Regions from separate parts of the Shouchella oshimensis genome, predicted to be linked through region 1. Evidence: riboswitches for the same ligand, from Rfam matches in the RefSeq annotation. Region 1 holds a riboswitch; each other region holds the start of a gene.

Region 1 (4,234 bases):
CTGAACAGATTGAAGAAGGGTACGTTAATTTCTGGCTTAATTTCTTTCAAATCCATAAAAACGGCTTAACCGGGATTGATTGGTTTTTGAAAGAAGAAGCATATAGGCTGCAAGCGGATGAAAAAAACTTAGCAGAACAATGGAGTACTCTTAAACCAAGAATTGTTCAAGCTGTAAATGAAGAGAATAATCAGGTTGTTTTCCTTGATGTCTTTACGGAAGAGACATTTAAAATGGCTAAGGATACCGAGAACCTTCCGACCTTCAGACCTTGGTATGGAACGCTAGGGCTTGTTGAATTTTTTGGAGATACACCATTATTTAATGGAATTCGAATCTTTCAAGGGCCGGATCATGTTGACCGTAGCGTAGAAAAAGTGAATCAGCTGGCAACTGAACATGATATCGCAGTTGTAGATGTATTGATTCAATATTTCCCTGAAGTTTTAGGATCGCTTTTAGAGAAGGAACAGAGACCTGACTTGGAAAATCAACAGTCAAATGCTCTAATTACTTTTGAAGCGCCTGTTACAGATGTTCAGTCGTTTGCAACCTTACTTAGAGATAAGGATGAGTTTGTTGTATATGATTGGCGTGAGGAGCACAAGCATTTAACTCAAGCGGAAAACTGGGCAGTGTACAAGGATAGTATTATAGAGAGTGAAGTATTAATGGCAGAAGCTGTTGCGACTCTCGAATTTACTAATGATAGCTTAAAGTACATCACTTATAAGAAAGAGAAGGCTGTACAATTCCGAGATTTATTAAATGATTATCCTCAATTTGTGGGAGACGTTAAAGAATCAACCAGCGGCAAATTGGGCAGTGGAATGGCATTTTCAAATAACTTGATGCAAATGACAGGAGAAGCGCCTGAATATTTCCCGCTTTATGCACAGCGTGCTAAGGATATGGACTTAGATCAACCTATCCCAGCACTAGGTCAGAATAGTATTTATCAACTAATTGATCATGGTCAATTTGAAGAAGCAGATCGTTGGTTTAAACAAATTGAATTTAATTTGTATGATCAAGTGATTGCTAAATATAATGATATCGACTTTACTTTTGATATTAATCCATTTAGAAAAGATGCGGGGCTATCACCTTCTCCATTTGTTACAGGTCAAGAGAATCGTGACTCAAGCATAAAGCCAATTTATTATCATGATAATCAGTTTTTGTCAGTCAAAAAAGAAGATATCAACACGTATGAAGATCTAGGCTTTAGTCCAGATTCGATCGATGCCTTTTACCACGATCCTATTCTTAGCTTTTTTAAGGAGAAAACGGATGGAAAAGGCGCAAATACGGTAAGGAAATACCGAATGAGTCTTTTTAATATACGTTACTCATTAGAAGTGCAAAAGGTAAAAGATTGGTCAGACTGTACCAAGGAATTTTGGAAAAAACATCTGTTAATTGATTTATTTGAAGATGTGGTGATCAGTCAGACACAGGTGAAGGATCTTCTAAGTACAATAAAAATGTTCACAAAGTGGTTGGATCAAAAGCATAGAACTGCCATTCATACTGATGCATCAGCTGTTTGTGCAGAGCTTGAAGCGTCCTTAATTGAAGCTGTTCAGGTCTATAATTTTACAACGGATTCAGGGCGTTTTTCACTACCGCAATTCCAAAAAGAGATTGATCCAGAAGCGGTTGGCGGTTTATATAAGATTCAAGATGTGAAGGAAGATAGAGTTGAGGTTAAATCGATTGATAGTAAGCAGAGTATATCGATTACTTTGCCGAAAAAAGCACTAAGCCAAGTGCATAGTGGATTGATTTTAGAGGCAGTCATTTCACAGGATGACAACAATCAGCCGATACTTAAGAAACTACTTAATGCGTATCCAAAAGAAGCAATAAGTTATCTATAGGAAATAATTAGTTCTTGTCAGATTCAGCGTGATCTGTTATTGTTTTAACACAACAACATATTCTTATTAAGAGGAGCAGAGGGACTGGCCCTATGACGCTTCAGCAACCCCGCCACGGCGGAAGGTGCTAATTCCTGCAGGTTAAATTCCTGGATGATAAGAGCTGAATGACTTACTAAACCATTTCAACCCTCTTATTCAAACGAATAGGAGGGTTTTTCGTTTTATTAAGTTTTTAATTAGGGTTTGGAGCATGATATCGGTTTCAAAACCAAGTATGTTTATGTGTGTAGTTATATTTAGTCGGAAGGCGGGTAGACCATTGATTGAATTTAAAAATGTAAGCAAAGTTTTTAAAACAAAAGAACGAGAAGTTAAAGCACTTGATGAAGTAAACTTCCGAGTTGATAAGGGACAGATATCAGGCGTCATTGGCTTTAGTGGTGCCGGTAAAAGTACATTGATTCGCAGTGTTAATCTGCTAGAACGACCAACAGATGGCGAAGTGATTGTGAATGGACAAAGCTTAACGTTGTTAAAGGGTGGCGAACTGCAGAAGGCTAAGCGCAACATCGGTATGATTTTTCAGCATTTTAACTTACTGCAGTCTAAAACAGTGTTTGAAAATGTGGCAGTTCCTTTACGTCTTGTGCGAACTCCACAAGCAGAATTAAAAAAACGTGTAAGAGAATTACTGGATTTTGTAGGTCTATCAGATAAAGCAGATAGCTACCCAGAACAGCTTTCTGGTGGTCAAAAGCAACGGATTGGTATTGCCCGTGCATTAGCATCTAATCCAGCTGTCCTGCTATGTGATGAAGCGACATCTGCTTTAGACCCGGAAACGACCAGTTCGATTCTTCAGCTTTTAAAGCGTGTAAATGAGGAATTTAACGTAACAATTTTAATCATCACACACGAAATGGGTGTCATTCGAGAAATTTGTGATCGGGTTGCGGTTATGGAAGAAGGAAGAATTATTGAAGAAGGAACGGTTCTTGATATCTTCTCTAAACCACAGCACCAGACAACCAAAAATTTTGTTCGATCTGTATTTAAAGATCAAATACCGGCAAGTGTACGAAAAATCCTTGAAAAAGGGTCTGAACAAATTAAAATCTACAAAATCGAATTTATTGGGGAATCATCAGGTAAACCGCTTTTGTCTGAGCTTGTTAGGAATTTTGATGTTGATGTTAATGTATTGTTTGGAAACATAACGGAGATCCAGGATACCCCTTTCGGTAGCTTAACGGTGGAGTTGCAGGGAGATCCAGGATCACTTGAATCTGCGTTTCGATTTATTAAGGAGAAAGAACTATTGGTATCGGAGGTGAAGCTAGATGCTTGAAAGTTTACCCGAGTCCATTAGACCAAATATTTCAACGGACATTTTGCTTACCTCTTTATATGAAACATTGTATATGGTTTTCCTATCGTTAATTTTTTCAGCCATTTTAGGCATTTTGCTTGGGGTTGTGCTTGTGGTTACACGTAAGGGTCATATCCTTGAGTGTGCCTGGGTGTTTAATATATTAAATCCCATTATTAATGTTTTGCGATCCATTCCATTTATTATCTTGATGGTTGCTATTATTCCGTTTACCCGACTTATTGTTGGAAGTGCTGTTGGCATGGAGGCAGCTGTTGTACCACTTGTTGTGTATGCTGCACCATACATTGCACGGTTAATTGAGAACTCGCTTTTAGAAGTGGAGCCTGGCATTATTGAAGCGGCTGATTCAATGGGTGCCTCCAAAGCGCAAATTATCTTCCGCTTTCTACTACCGGAAGCAAAGGGTTCATTAATTCTTAGTATTACAACCGCAACAATTGGTCTCGTTGGTGCTACCGCTATGGCTGGAGCTATCGGAGCTGGTGGGATTGGAAATGTAGCTATCACTTACGGCTACCAACGTTTTGACGATGCCACTATGGTGATTACAGTCGTGCTGCTAATTGTTATGGTTCAAGGTTTGCAGTCGCTTGGTAATATACTCGCAAGAAATTCTAGAAGAAGATAAAAAGAAAAGGTGGAGAGAGTTCATGAAACAATCATTTAAACTAATCGTAGCAGGACTTGGTGTCTAGCATTAACAGCATGCGGGCAAGGAAATGATGATAGTACAAGTGGAGATACAGAAGGATTCAGCAAAGATAATCCGGTAGATGTGAAAATTGGTATTTCGGGTACGGATTCACGCCAGTGGGACTTTATTTCGGGAATTGCTGAAGAAGAAGGCATTAATATTGATATTGTCAGTTTTAATGATTATGTCCAGCCTAACCAAGCTCTTGCAGACGGAGATATTGATGCCAATGCCTTCCAAACGGTATCGTACTTTGATAAT
Region 2 (4,234 bases), on a different contig from region 1:
TCAAAGAGGCACATCCTTATTTTAAGCAGAACGTTGTTGTTATAGGTGGGAAGAACTCTGCCATTGATGCTGCTCTTGAGCTAGAAAAAGCAGGGGCATACGTTACAGCACTATATCGTGGCGATGATTATTCTGCTAGTGTAAAACCGTGGATTTTGCCAGAGTATGTATCTCTCGTGAAGAACAATAAAATCACTCTAGAATTTCAAGCAGAAGTAACTCAAATAACGAGCACAGACGTAAACTACACAGTATTGGGAAAATCTAAGTCTGTAAAAGCAGATTACGTTTTTGCAATGACCGGATATCACCCTGATCATCAATTTATTAAAAGCATGGGTGTACATGTTGATGATGGAACTGGAAGACCAGAATATAATCCGGATACGTTTGAAACAAATATTGATGGGCTTTTTATTGCAGGGGTAATTGCTGCTGGTAATAACGCCAATGAGATTTTTATTGAAAACGGGCGTTGGCACGGTAGTGGGATAGCCTCAAGAATAGTAGATATCCTTGCAAACGAACATGAGGGGTTGGTTGAATGAAAAAGGTAATTTTAATTACAACTGGTGGAACGATTGCAAGTACTGAGAATGAAGATGGAAAATTAGTAGCTGGTGAACTTACGGGCGAAGAGCTAGCAGATTTATGTCAGCTTCCAAGTGATATTCATGTTACTGTTCGGTCTATGTTGCAAAAACCTAGTATTCATATTACGCTAGATGATTGGTTGGAATTAAAAAAAGAAGTTGAACTTGCATTTAGTGATGAAGATGTTTCAGGGGTTGTTGTAACTCACGGTACAGATACGCTAGAAGAGACGGCTTATTTTCTTGATCTAGTGATAACGGACGATCGTCCAGTGATTGTGACTGGCTCACAGCGCGGTCCTGAACAATTAGGCAGTGATGCTTTTATTAATTTGCGACATGCCGTCTATGCTGCTTGTCATGATGACTTGAAGCAAGTTGGAACGGTTGTTGTATTTAATGAACGGATCTTTGCAGCGAGATACGTCAAAAAAGAACATGCTTCGAATATTCAGGGTTTTAATGCATTTGGATTCGGTTATTTAGGTATTATTGATAATGATACAATTTTCTTATATCAAAAACCAATTCATCGAGACACGTACGTACTTACAAAAAAGCTGCCGGATGTGGCAATTGCTAAGATTTATCTTGGGATGCACAGTCGGATTCTTGAGAGTATCCTACAAAATTCAGATGCGGTTGTGCTTGAAGGTGTAGGACGTGGACAAGTCCCCCCACATTTAGTGAATGTCCTTAATGAATCAATATCTCAAGGAAAAACAGTTGTTATGACGACATCAGCTGAAGAAGGAAAGGTGTACCCAACTTACGAATATGAAGGCAGTGCACATGATCTAGAGCAAAAGGGAGTTATTTTAGGTTCAGATTATGATAGTAAAAAAGCACGTATCAAAACGTTGGTGCTGTTAGCTGCTGAGTCTGATGTGAACCTAGGGTTTAAACACTAAAGCCTTTTTCTTGAAAAGCATAACAGATAGGAATATAATGGTTTTATTGAATGTAATGAACAGGTTCAAGTCAGGTTCCGGTAATGAGTAGGGTGCAAAGCAATGTGTGCAACGGACCTGTACTTTGTGGAAAGGCAGGTTGTAGATGTTTTCGTTGCTAACGGCTGCAATAGCACCTGCAATTGGGTTATTAACCTATTTTTATTTGAAGACTGATTATCGGCGAAAGTTACATGGTACAATCATTCGAACGTTTTTAATTGGAATATTGTTGTTTTTCCTGTGATGGTTTTACAATATGCTTTTATTGAGGAAAAGGTCTTTCCTGAAGAATGGCAGCAAGCTCTTATTTTATATGGATTTACTGAGGAATTTTTTAAGTGGTTTATCCTTTATATCTTCGCTTTCCAGGCATGGTACGATTAATCGTAGGAATGATGGCATTGTGTATGGAGTGTCGTTGTCACTTGGCTTTGCGACGATGGAAAACATCTTTTATTTAATAGCTCATGGTATTGAAACAGCGGTAGGTCGAGCATTAATGCCTGTATCAAGTCATGCATTGTTTGGCATAATCATGGGGTATTATATGGGAAATGCCAAGCTCCTTCCAACAAACAGAAGAAGATTATTAACCTTGTCCCTAGGTATACCGATTGTCCTACATAGTTCATATGATTACATTGTTTTTTTATTTGATCACTATGTTTTGTTTGGAATAATTCCTTTCATGCTGATGCTTTGGGCGTTTGCAATTTACAAAATTAAACTCGCTCGGAGGCTAGATCAACAATCACCACGTATAAGGAGGAATTAAACCATGTCAGAAGAACGGTATAGGATTGTCATTCGCTGTCCTGATTGCAAAGAAAAGTATATTCTCCGCGGAAGGCTGAACGAGAATGGTGAATATGAGACAGGATTTAAACGATGTGTATGTGGTAATGAAGATCGTCTTAACATAGAAGCATCTCTAGAGACATGATAAAAAAGTCTTGCCTTTTTATAAAATGTCCTGTATGTTAAAGTGAATATTCAAAATTAAATGATGTATTCTTATCAAGAGAGATGGAGGGAAAGGCCCTGCGAAGTCTCAGCAACCAAGCCAAATTGCGGCAAGGTGCTAAATCCGGCAGTTATAGCTGCTAAGATAAGAGGAAGCTTATATGGAATTGATAAGCACCTTTCTCTTATGACGAGAAAGGTGCTTTTTATTTTACAAAAGTGATGGGGGAATTAAAATGAGTAAAAGAGCTCTGGAAACAACGTTGGTTCAAATTGGGAATCGTGTCGACAATCGAACGGGTGCGGTAAATGCTCCTGTCTATTTCTCTACTGCTTACCGACATACAGGTATTGGGGAATCAACGGGATATGATTATGCGAGAACAGGGAATCCGACTAGAGAAGTATTAGAAAATGCTATTGCTGAACTAGAACTTGGAGATAGAGGATTTGCATGCAGCTCAGGAATGGCTGCAGTACAAACAGTCCTTTCACTGTTTAAAAACGGAGATGAAATCCTTGCTTCGAAAGATCTTTATGGTGGAACGTATCGATTATTTGAAGAAGGATGGAATCATTGGGGATTAACATTCCACTATTCAGATCCTCGTGATCTAGTCGAGTTTGAGGCAGCGATTACACAAGCAACAAAAGCATTATTTATTGAAACACCAACAAACCCTTTGATGCAAGAAGCGTCTATTTCAGAACTTGCAGAGATTGCAAAAAAACACCAATTGCTTTTAATCGTGGATAATACGTTTTACACACCAATTATTCAGCAGCCGATTGCTTTAGGAGCGGATATCGTCATTCATAGCGCATCTAAGTACATAAGTGGTCATAATGACGTTATTGCGGGCTTAATTGTTTCAAAAGGCCAGGAGTTATCTGAAAGAATTGGTTATTTTCACAACGGAATTGGAGCTACCCTTTCAGCGTTTGATTCATGGTTAGTTGTAAGAGGTATGAAAACATTGGCACTACGCATGGAAAAACATGAACAAAACGCTCAGGAAATTGTTCGTTTTTTAGAAGAATCATCTGAAGTAGAAGAGGTTCTTTATCCAGGAAGAGGAGGAATGATCTCATTTAGAGTGGGTGATGAAACATGGATTAATCCAATCCTTCAAAATCTCAAATTAATTTCTTTTGCAGAAAGTTTAGGTGGGGTAGAAAGCTTAATGACTTATCCAAGCTACACAAACACATGCAGATATTCCAGAAGAGATCCGCATTGCTAATGGAGTAGATAATCGATTACTTCGCTTTTCAGTTGGAATTGAGCGATGTCAAGATCTAATCGATGATTTGAAGCAAGCCTTTTCAGCTGTTAAGTAGGTGCGAGCCAACAATAAAGCGGGGGGAGATACATGTGGATTTATTAGAGCGTTTAAAAAATGACATATTAGTTGGAGACGGGGCTATGGGTACGCTTCTATATGAACGAGGTATCGAGCAGCAATGCTTTGAAGAAATTAATATCAGTCAACCAGAAGTCATTGTCTCTATTCACAAGGAATATCTCAATGCTGGTGCAGAAGTTATACAAACCAATACGTATGCTGCCAATCGATTAAAACTAAGTAAATATGGTTTAGAAGATAAAACGGCTGAAATTAACCGACGAGCAGTTGCCTTAGCAAAACAGGCTGTAGAACAAAAAGCATTTGTAGTAGGCACAGTTGGAGGCATTCGACGCTTCCAAATGGAAGAATCAACATT
Region 3 (4,234 bases), on a different contig from region 1:
GCACTCGCTTGTTCTTTTTTGAAATTCCAAAAACCAAATCGCTTACTGAAGCTTCCTAGATTGGCAGCTGATAGGTTAGTTAAAACAGATTCATTAATTAGGACGCCTTCTTTTCGTCGTTCTTCAGGCACAAAAGCCATTCCATGAAAAACGGCATCATAAGGAGAGGAAATGACAACTGGCTTTTTGTTAATCAAAAGTGAGCCGGATGTCATCGTAGAAGCTCCAAAGAGTAGCTTGCAAAGCTCGGTTTTTCAGCTCCAACTAGGCCAGCTAATCCAAGAATTTCTCCTTTTTTAACATGTAGGGATACATGATTAATTTTGCTGCCATCTGATACTGAATGAGCTTCTAAAAATGTGTCACCCATCTCGGAAACTCTGTCTGTAAATTGCTGGCTTAAAGGTTCTCCAAGCATTTGCTCAACGACTTGGTCAATTGACGTATCAGGAATAGGTCTTGATGAAACTACTTGCCCATTCCTCATAACCGTAATGATATCGCAAATTTCAAACAGCTCAGGCAAACGATGCGAGATGAACACCACTGCTACGTTTTTGCTCTGTAGATCTCGTACAATCCGAAACAATTGCTTGGTTTCAGAAAGACTTAATGGGGCTGTTGGTTCATCTAGGATCAATAGCCGACAATCTGTCAAAACGGCTCGTGCAATAAGAACCATTTGTTTTTCTGCAAGCGTGAGCTCACTCGCTAACGTTTTAGAAGAAACATTGATACCTAATGAATCGAGAACCTCTGAAGCTTTTTTGTGAACAAGACTCCAATGAATAAAGGCGTTCTTGTTCTGACTAGAACCAAATGTATAAAGGTGTATGTTCTCAGCGACCGTTAAGTATGGAACTAATCCAGCATCAACTTCCTGATGAACAATTTGGATACCATGCTTTTGCGCATCCTTTGGTGAATGGATCGAAACATGTTGTCCGTCAATTAGAATGGTGCCGTCGTAATGACTTTCTGAACCAGACAGTACTTTCATTAACGTTGATTTTCCCGCGCCATTCGCACCAATTAGTGCGTGTGAAGAGCCGCCGCTTACTTCAAAAGAAGCCTGATCAAGCGCCTTGACTCCCGGATAAGAAACGGAGATCTTTTCCATACGTAGCTTCATCAAATCACCTATTATTCGTTATGTTCTTTTAATATAGTCATCCATTCTTCTTCAAACGCGTCTGATTCACCCCAGTTTGGAATGACCTCAGCTAATGAGACCATATTGACGTCATCATCTGCTTCTAATAATTGCTTCCGAGAAATGAGCGATGCTTCTAAATCATAAAATTGAGGTGTTTCTTCACCGGCTAGCTTTTTGGCAAGAATTCGTAGGTTGATAGAACCAATTAACTTAGGATCAACGGCTGCAGTATAATCCCATGTGCTATTTTCCTGTTGCATGATTTGAAGGTCAGCATTTGATACATCAATTCCATAGATATTGATTTCATCTCGTCCTGCTTCATCAAGTGCACGTGCTGCTCCAATTGCAAAGGCATCCCAAGTCGCAAAAATCGCATCGATTTCACCTTCAGGGTACTTATTAAGTAACGCAGCTACTGCATTTTGAGTTTGGGTAGAAGTATCTTCTGCGGCAACACCAAATCGCTCCAATTCATTAAGTCCAGGTTGCTCAGAAAGAACCTCCTGATAGATTGAATCGCGTCTTACCATTGGAGGGAAACCATCAACCCATAAGTAGAGAATATTTGCCTCTCCATCAAAATCTTCAACTAGTTGATCAAGGGCTAGTGTTGCAAGCTCCTCATCATCTTGGGAGGTGAGTGTCACACCATCAATCGATTCTAAATCACTATTGGAATCAAACGTTACAACCTCAATCCCTTTATCAACAGCTCGTTGTACGGCATCTACGGTAGCGGCATCATCACCATGTGAAAGAATTAAGCCGTCATAATCGGCATCTATTGCTTGAGATATGGCGTCATGATAACTTGCTGTATCCCCATTTGCGGTAAATACATCGACATCAAAACCTAACGCTTCACCTTCTTCTTGTACTCCGGCCAAATATTGAGCAGTATGGTCATCTCCACCAATCTTGCGAATGACCTTTATTTTGGCGCCTTCACCTGTAGCGAATCTCTCAGGTACTCCGTCTAATTTGACATCTGCTTCGGCTTGCGAGGACTCACTATCACCACATCCAGCAAGTACAATTACAGCAGCAGCAGTCATTCCTAATGTTTTAACCCCAAATCCTTTTATCATGGTCATCTCTCCATCTATTAAAATATAAAAAAGCCTCTTTCGTTTAAGAAAGAGGCGGAATGCTGTGATTCAACCTCTTATCTTTCAGACTCGGGAAGAGTCTGTTGGATGTAGCACCGTGCCTTAAAACCTTAAAGGTTTTCATCATATTAGTAGAATGATGATTAGGTCGGTTGCCGGGCTTCATAGGGCCAATTCCCTCAGCCAACTCTCGATAAGAGTGTATATAAAGTTGTGTGTACTCTTAATCATTTTTTCCCAATAAGAGTAATTGGTATAAATAATACGAGGGAATTTGTACGTTGTCAATAGATTCTGATAAAATGATTATTACTAATTGACAGAATAGAATCTCACTGTCATAATCCATAGTATATTTATCAACATTACATATGTATCACTCTTATGAAGAGCTGGTGGAGGGACGAACCCGATGATACCCGGCAACCTGTTTTGGCTTTTTAGCTATTCAAGGTGCTAATTCTCACAAGGTTACCTTGGTAGATAAGAGGACAAGAAATGGGTACACTGTCCTCTTCCACTAGAAGAGGATTTTTTTGTTATTGAGGTAAGGGGGAACTGAACAAAATGAGTTTTGTAACGGCAACATATCGAGTATACGATCAAAAAAAAGATCTTCACAAAAAAGCAGAATCCATTGCCCTTGGGTTAACGATTGGATCATGGACACATTTACAAGCGCTTGAAAAAAAGCAGCTTGAAAAACACAAAGGTGAAGTTGTTGAAGTAATAGAAGAGAAAAGCACAGATATAGCCAATCGATTATTTGGGGAAGAACGAAAAACGGGCCTCATAAAAATCGCGTATCCACAAGCCAACTTCTCAGCCGATCTACCAGCCATTTTAACAACGATTTTTGGAAAGCTATCTCTCGATGGTGAAATCAAGCTAGTAGATATTGATTTTACTAGTGATCTAGAAAAAGCTTTCCCTGGACCGCAATTTGGAATAGAAGGTATTCGTAGTCAGCTTCAGGTCTATGAGCGGCCGCTTGTGATGAGTATTTTTAAAGGGATGATAGGAAAGGACATGACGGAATTTAAATCTCAGCTAGCTGATCAATTGCTAGGTGGAGTCGATCTAGTAAAGGATGACGAGATTCTATTTGATAATCCATTAACCCCTTTTTCAGATCGAGTTCAAGCTGGTTCTAAGATTATCAAAGAGGTGTATGAACAGACAGGTGAACAAAAGCTGTATGCGGTTAACCTAACTGGTCGAACGTTTGACTTAAAAGACAAAGCAAAAAGAGCAGTCGAGCAGGGAGCAACGGCCTTATTGTTTAATGTATTTGCATACGGATTGGATGTTTTGCAGGCATTAGCAGAGGATCCGGATATTCACGTTCCAATTATGGCTCATCCAGCTGTTTCTGGAGCCCTTACGGCGTCACCTTTTTACGGAATATCTAACAAAGTACTTTTAGGTAAATTGTTACGATTAGCCGGAGCGGACCTTGTTTTGTTTCCGTCTCCTTACGGTAGCGTTGCCATGGAAAAGTCGGAAACGATAGATATTAAACAGGCATTAACAGAGGAACGAGCTCTCAAAAAAGCCTTTCCGGTTCCATCGGCTGGGATTCATCCTGGTTTGACGCCACTTCTAATTCAGGACTTCGGCATTGATTCAGTAATTAACGCAGGCGGTGGTATTCACGGTCATCCAGGTGGAGCAAGAGCAGGTGCTAAGGCCTTTCGAGATGCGGTTTCAGGAGTACTTGCTACTCAATCATTATCTGATGCGGCAGCTAAATCACCAGAACTGGCAAAAGCACTTGAGTTGTGGGGTAGTCCAACATGACACAGATTGCAGGTAAAGACCCAATCATCTTCTGTGACTTTGATGGCACAATTACAACAAAAGATAATATTATTGGGCTTATGAAACACATAAATCCTCCAGGCTTGGAAACGATTAAGGACGACATTTTAGCTGAACGGATCTCGATTCGTTCAGGCGTCGGTCA

The links. A riboswitch is a leader RNA that binds a small molecule or an ion and turns the genes downstream of it on or off. The one in region 1 is predicted to bind S-adenosylmethionine.
Region 2: linked by a shared signal. The riboswitch ahead of NDM98_RS01465 (methionine biosynthesis PLP-dependent protein) and the one ahead of NDM98_RS18655 (methionine ABC transporter ATP-binding protein) in region 1 are both predicted to bind S-adenosylmethionine.
Region 3: linked by a shared signal. The riboswitch ahead of NDM98_RS06320 (sugar ABC transporter substrate-binding protein) and the one ahead of NDM98_RS18655 (methionine ABC transporter ATP-binding protein) in region 1 are both predicted to bind S-adenosylmethionine.

The regions. Positions count from the first base shown of each region.
Region 1 covers NZ_JAMQJY010000003.1:244,260-248,493, reverse strand. Annotated here, with positions in the region: gene NDM98_RS18660 (YecA family protein) at 1-1,883, shown strand, start outside; SAM riboswitch class I at 1,944-2,046, shown strand; gene NDM98_RS18655 (methionine ABC transporter ATP-binding protein) at 2,206-3,234, shown strand; gene NDM98_RS18650 (methionine ABC transporter permease) at 3,308-3,907, shown strand; gene NDM98_RS18645 (MetQ/NlpA family ABC transporter substrate-binding protein) at 4,055-4,234, shown strand, end outside.
Region 2 covers NZ_JAMQJY010000001.1:243,980-248,213, forward strand. Annotated here, with positions in the region: gene NDM98_RS01440 (YpdA family putative bacillithiol disulfide reductase) at 1-548, shown strand, start outside; gene NDM98_RS01445 (asparaginase) at 545-1,504, shown strand; gene NDM98_RS01450 (hypothetical protein) at 1,650-1,790, shown strand; gene NDM98_RS01455 (PrsW family glutamic-type intramembrane protease) at 1,860-2,321, shown strand; gene NDM98_RS01460 (hypothetical protein) at 2,325-2,489, shown strand; SAM riboswitch class I at 2,558-2,661, shown strand; partial or broken gene NDM98_RS01465 (methionine biosynthesis PLP-dependent protein) at 2,746-3,850, shown strand; partial or broken gene NDM98_RS01470 (bifunctional homocysteine S-methyltransferase/methylenetetrahydrofolate reductase) at 3,885-4,234, shown strand, end outside.
Region 3 covers NZ_JAMQJY010000001.1:1,157,975-1,162,208, reverse strand. Annotated here, with positions in the region: partial or broken gene NDM98_RS06325 (sugar ABC transporter ATP-binding protein) at 1-1,132, opposite strand, end outside; gene NDM98_RS06320 (sugar ABC transporter substrate-binding protein) at 1,144-2,247, opposite strand; SAM riboswitch class I at 2,322-2,468, opposite strand; SAM riboswitch class I at 2,648-2,758, shown strand; gene NDM98_RS06315 (2,3-diketo-5-methylthiopentyl-1-phosphate enolase) at 2,836-4,068, shown strand; gene NDM98_RS06310 (2-hydroxy-3-keto-5-methylthiopentenyl-1-phosphate phosphatase) at 4,065-4,234, shown strand, end outside.